2 regions of the Candidatus Pelagibacter sp. HIMB1636 genome follow, and region 2 is predicted to be linked to the other one. Evidence: riboswitches for the same ligand, from Rfam matches in the RefSeq annotation. Region 2 holds a riboswitch; the other holds the start of a gene.

Region 1 (3,194 bases), 550 kb from region 2:
TTTTTTGAAATCGCTTTCAATTTTCTTAATGCTTCATACTCAGAATTAGACTCTCCTATATTTAATCCATCTTTCAATTGTATCTTTTCTGGAACTGTACTTTTTATTAAATCATCTAATGAATTATAATTAAGCTCCTTCAGCATTTTATTTTGATCTTCTTCTGAAGGTCCAATGTGTCTTTTTAAAAAGTCTTTTTGTGAGTTATGTAACATTAGCTAGCACTCTCCTTTGCAAATTTATCGTATTCTTCTTTGTTCATTAAGCTGTCCATTTCTGAACTATCTTTCAATTTAAGTTTAAAAAACCAAGCTGATCCTTCAGGGTCTTCATTGATCTTTGCAGGATCATCTACTATAGCTTGGTTAGTATCTACTACTTCACCACTTACAGGAGTATAAACATCACTTGCAGCTTTAGTAGACTCAACTACTCCTGCTGTGCCATCTTTTTCAACGTTTGAACCTTTTTCAGGTAACTCAGCAAAAACAATATCTCCCAACATTTCTGTTGCATGTTTTGTAATTCCAATAGTAGCAACATCTCCTTCCACTGTAATCCACTCATGCTCTTTTGAAAATTTAACTTCACTCATTAGTTTACTCCTTTCACATAACTTTTTTTATAAAATGGTAACCCACAAACACTTGCAGGATGTTTTTTTCCTCTTACTTCTAGTAAAACTTTTGTATCAACTTTAGAAAACTCTTTATCAATGTAACCCATTGCTATTGGACCATTTACACTTGGTCCAAAAGTTCCACTAGTAACCTCGCCAATAAGTTTTTCTGACTCATCAAATATTTTAGTTTTTTCTCTAGCAATCAATCTTCCTTCTGGCTTAATCCCAATTCTAATTTTAGAGGTACCCTCTTGTATTTCTTTCATAATTTTATCAGAACCAATAAATCCACCATTTGAAATTCTCTCTTTAGAAATTGCCCAATTTAAGTTTGCTTCAATTGGTGTTTTTTCTGTATCAAGTTCATGTCCATATAAGCACAATCCAGCCTCTAATCTCAAGGTATCTCTTGCCCCAAGTCCTATAAGTTGTGCTCCTTTTTCCATCAAATTCTGAGTAAATCCTTCGGCTAAATCGTTATTAATAGACACTTCAAAACCATCCTCTCCAGTATAACCAGACCTTGTAACAAAAGCTTTTTGATCTTTATAATCAAACCAGTTCCCAGTCATAAAATTAAGTTTTTCAACACCTTCTATTATATTTTTTAAAATCTCAACTGACTTTGGACCTTGAATTGCAATTAATGATCGTTGATCATCAAGAACCATTTCATATTTATCTTTCAGTAAATTTGATAAAATTTTAAAATCATTATCTTTGCATGCTGCGTTTAAAATAATTAAATATCCTTTTTCAATTTTAGTGATTATCAAATCATCATGAATTCCAGCACTATCGTTCATTAAAAAACTATATTTAGAACAGTTTTGTTTCAAATTTTTTAAATCAAGTGGAAAAATTTTTTCAAGATCAGCAGTTAAGTCCACTCCACCATGAATAAATAATTGACCCATATGAGACACATCAAAAATACCTGCATTTGATCTTGTGAATTTATGCTCCTCAACAATCCCTTTGCTGTATTGTATGGGCATTTCATATCCAGCGAATTCTACAAATTTAGCTTGGTTATCTTGATGAAGTTTGTTTAAAGATGTTTTTTTTCCCATACTAACTCTGTCGTACCCATCTGTATTTTTGCCTGAGAGTTTTACTCCTTCGGCGAGAACTCAATCTCTTTCCAGAGTTAATATAATACGGTCCTTTTACCTGAGAGTTTCCTGGGCGGTTGCTCCTTCGGTGTCACAAACTTTGTGATCTCTCCCGTTAATAAATATTCTAATAAATACCGTTTAATGTCAAATGTTATTAGATCGCTTTTTTTTCTGAGGTATATAAATTGTAAAATTGAAGTAAAACTGCAAAAATAACTATTGATCCTCCAATTATAACAATGAAAGGTGGTTGTTCATTTATAAACAACCACGCCCATAAAGGACCTAGTACAGCTTCTGTTAGCATTATGATTGCAACCATTGCCGATGGTGTTCGTTGAGCTCCGATAGTAATAAAGATAAAACCTAATCCTAATTGTAAAAACCCAGCTAAAAATCCTAAAAAAATATCATTAGGAGATATCATTATTTTTTCTGACATTAGGAAACCTATTAACAACGCAAAAACACCTGCAACAAATTGAGCAGGAACCATATCAACAGTTGGATATTTTCTTACTACTAAAATTAATGTAGCAAAGGATATTGGCATTATGAAAGCTGCAATATTTCCTGACATTTGGCCTGGAGATAAAGAACTTCCGACCATTAGAAGTATTCCTGAAATCGCAAGAATTATTGAAGTAAGAGTAATTGCTGAAATTTTTTCTTTTAAAAAAAAGTAACCAAATATTGCTAGGAAGATTGTTTGTGTTTGAATAATAAAATTAGCATTAGCGACTGTTGTGTTATACATCGCGAACACATAACCACTAAAACCAAGTGATAAAATAAATCCACCAAAAAAACCAGGAAATCCTAAATTATAAAAGGATCTAAATACTTGTTTCTTATAAGTTAAAGTTAAATACAAGCTAATAACAATTAGGAAGAATACCGTTCTCCAAAATAATATTTGCCAAAGGGTTGCTCCTTCAAATGACTTAACGATCAAACCTCCAAAACTGAGACTACATGCACCTAGAAAAACTAAGAAGGGTCCTGGAAGTTTTCTAATAATATTCATTATATTTGATTAAGTAAGTTCTGAGTGTCCATCTCATATAATTTAAACAAAGTTTCAGCATCAGATAAATTTATCTCTTTAAATTTGATTTTTGAGCCAGGTGATATTTGTACTAACCGATCATAATCAACACTAGCTACCACACCAATTTTTGGATATCCTCCAATAGTACCATGGTCTGAAAGCATAATAATTGGGTTTCCATCTGCTGGTACTTGGATGACTCCTTTTAACAAACCTTCTGATTTAATATTGGTATTTACAATATTTTCAATTTTTGGACCCTCTAAACGCATCCCCATTCTATCTGAAAGTTTTGATACAGAAAATTCTTTTTCAAAAAATATTTTTTTTCCTTCCTCTGAAAAATAATCAAAGTTTGGTCCTTCTATTACTCTGATATTTTCAACTTTAGAATTTATGTAAT
Region 2 (3,194 bases):
CTTTTCCAGAAAATCCACACTTTAAACCAATATCAACATTATTGTTTTCATAGGCTGTAATCCATTTTGAAGTTTTCATGTCACCTTTTTTAATCATCGGACCAGCTTCCATAGAGGTGTGCATTTCATCACCAGTTCTGTCTAGAAAACCTGTGTTTATAAAGAAAACTCTATTTTTTAATGATCTAATGCACTCTTTTAAATTAGCTGAAGTTCTTCTTTCTTCATCCATTATTCCAATCTTGCAGGTGTATTTTGGCAAACCTAAAACTTCCTCAACTTTTGAGAAAAGCAAATCAGTAAATGCAGTTTCATCTGGTCCATGCATTTTTGGTTTCACAATATAAATAGAACCAGTTCTTGAATTGGTTTTTTTTTTAATATCATGAAGGGCAGCAGCTGTAGTAATGAATGCATCCATTATTCCTTCTGGAACTTCACTACCATCTTTTAAAATTATTGATGGATTAGTCATTAAGTGACCAACATTTCTAACTAGCAGTAAACTTCTTCCATGAAGCTTTAAACCTTTTCCATCTTTTGAAATATAGCTTCTATTAGGATTAAGTTTTCTTTCAAATAATTTTCCTTCTTTTTCAAATTTTGATTTTAGATCACCTTTCATTAGACCTAGCCAATTTCTGTAACAAACAATTTTATCTTCTGCATCTACAGCAGCTACACTATCTTCGTTATCGCATATAGTTGACACCGCAGATTCTAAAATTATGTCACTAATACCAGCATGATCTTGTTGAGCCGCAAAAGCTCTTGAATCTTTTAAAATTTCTATATGTAAATTGTTATTTTTTAAAATTATAGCAGACGGGTTGTCAGCTTCACCCCTATGACCAATAAACTTATTCTCATCTACCAAATCATATATATCAGCACCTTTTAAAGCTTTAAATTTTCCATACTTAACGGCAAAACTTGTAATTTTTTGCCAACTCAATCCTGCTAATGGAAAATATTTATCTAAAAAATCTCTTCCATATTTTATTACCATCTCACCTCTTAACGGATCATATCTTTCAGATACGCTATCTTCTGATTGTTCAATTACATCTGTTCCATACAGACTATCGTATAAGCTCATCCATCTAGCATTAGCTGCATTTAATGCGTATCTCGCATTCATGACTGGTACAACAAGTTGAGGCCCAGCAATACTTGTTATTTCCTCATCAACATTTTGAGTTGATATTTCAAAATCATCACCTTCTTCTCTCAAATAACCAATTTCTGTTAAAAATTTTTTATATTCTGACAAATTAAATTCATTTCCCTTATTTTTTATGTGCCAATTGTCTATCTGTTTCTGTAAGTCTTCTCTAAATTTAATTAATTCTTTATTTTTAGGTGCTAATTCATTGACTGTTTTCTCGAACCCTGACCAAAAATTATCAACAGATAGATTTGTTTCTTTTAATAGCTCGTCGCTAATAAATTGAGAAAGTTTTTCAGATACTTTTAAAGTTTTAATATTTATATATTTTTCTTGCATATCACCTAAATTACCCCATCTGTATTTTTGCCTGAGAGTTTTGCTCCTTCGGCGGAATTAATTCTCTTTCCAGAGTGTTATGCAACTATCGGTCCTTTTTACCTGAGAGTTTCCGGGGTGGTTGCTCCTTCGGTGCTAAATATAATAGTCTCTCCCGACAATAAAATATGTATCCTCTTCTAGAAAAGAGTCAATTAATAACAATTACACTTTAAATTAAATATCATTTTATTGCCTTTTTTATGAATTAACCATCCGCTATAACCTTATTATGAAAAATTATCTTAATTTTGAAACTGAGATTAAAGATTTAGAGACAGAATTGGAAAAATTAAAAGATCCATACAATCAAGAGGGATTATCAGAAGTGGATACCCAAAAAATTTCAAAAACACAAGTTGAGTTAGATCAAAAATTAAATGATATATATTCAAACCTAGATCCATGGCAAACCACCATGGTTGCGAGACATGAAGACAGACCAAAGTCTAAATTTTTCATAGATAATTTATTCGAAGATTTTATTCCTCTATCTGGAGATCGTTATTATGGTGAAGATAAATCTGTACTTACTGGTTTTGCAAAATTTAATGGTCAGTCAGTTTTAGTTATCGGTCAAGAAAAGGGTGAAGATTTAGATAGCAGAATTCAAAGAAATTTTGGGATGATGCGACCTGAGGGTTATAGAAAAACTATTCGTTTAATGAATTTAGCAAATAAATTTAAAATTCCAATTATCTCTTTTATAGACACGCCAGGCGCTTATCCTGGTGTTGGTGCAGAGGAAAGAGGTCAAGCTGAGGCAATAGCAAAATCAATTGAATGCTGTATGGAACTTAAGGTTCCAACTATTGCAATAATTATAGGTGAAGGTGGATCAGGTGGTGCGATTGCATTAGCATCGTCTAACAAAGTTATCATGCTAGAAAATGCTATTTATTCAGTTATATCTCCTGAAGGCTGTGCAACTATATTATGGAGAGATCCAAAAAAAATGCTTGATGCAGCAAAAGCAATGAAGCTTTCCGCAAAAGATTTATTAAAATTAAAAGTTATTGATGAAATAATCCCAGAACCTTTAGGTGGTGCTCACAGGGATAGAGACCTAATGCTTGATAACGTTAGAAAATCTATTTCTACGAATTTAGATCAATACAAAGAAATGACGTCAGAAGATATAATGAATGAAAGAAAAAATAAATTTTTAAAAATTGGAAGAAATGATGGTTTTATGAGCAATGTAGAAGATTTAAGTAATTTGACCATTAAGAAAAATAATTTTGATAACATTTTCAAATCAAAAAAATTATTATTTGGTATTGGTGGAGGGTTATTATTTTTAGCTTCTTTATTTTTTCTTTTTTAAGAATTACAAAGCTCCATGGCAATGTTTAAACTTCTTGCCCGATCCACAGAAGCAAGGTTCATTTCTTCCCATTTTTTTGGCTTGTGTTTTTGGATTTACTCTTTCCTCATTGGAAGATCTTTCTTCTGTTATAACTTTTAAATTCATTAAAATTGTAACGTAGTCTAATTTTAGTTTTTCTAATAAATTTGAAAATAAATCAAAAGCTTCTTTTTTATATTCAATTAAAGGATCTCTTTGACCGTAAGATCTTAATCCAATCACTTGTCTAAGTTGTTCTAAATATTGTATATGTGATTTCCAATTCAAATCTATTGTTTG

What was found. A riboswitch is a leader RNA that binds a small molecule or an ion and turns the genes downstream of it on or off. The one in region 2 is predicted to bind glycine.
Region 1: it holds a riboswitch for glycine, as region 2 does, so the genes downstream of both, gcvT (glycine cleavage system aminomethyltransferase GcvT) here and ACTTA6_RS07230 (malate synthase G) in region 2, are expected to answer to the same signal.

What each region holds. Positions count from the first base shown of each region.
Region 1 covers NZ_JBNAJP010000001.1:826,151-829,344, forward strand. Annotated here, with positions in the region: gene gcvP (aminomethyl-transferring glycine dehydrogenase) at 1-215, opposite strand, end outside; gene gcvH (glycine cleavage system protein GcvH) at 215-595, opposite strand; gene gcvT (glycine cleavage system aminomethyltransferase GcvT) at 595-1,695, opposite strand; glycine riboswitch at 1,774-1,863, opposite strand; gene ACTTA6_RS04415 (DMT family transporter) at 1,895-2,767, opposite strand; gene ACTTA6_RS04420 (biotin-dependent carboxyltransferase family protein) at 2,767-3,194, opposite strand, start outside.
Region 2 covers NZ_JBNAJP010000001.1:1,374,963-1,378,156, forward strand. Annotated here, with positions in the region: gene ACTTA6_RS07230 (malate synthase G) at 1-1,507, opposite strand, end outside; glycine riboswitch at 1,587-1,674, opposite strand; gene ACTTA6_RS07235 (acetyl-CoA carboxylase carboxyltransferase subunit alpha) at 1,779-2,873, shown strand; gene secA (preprotein translocase subunit SecA) at 2,877-3,194, opposite strand, start outside.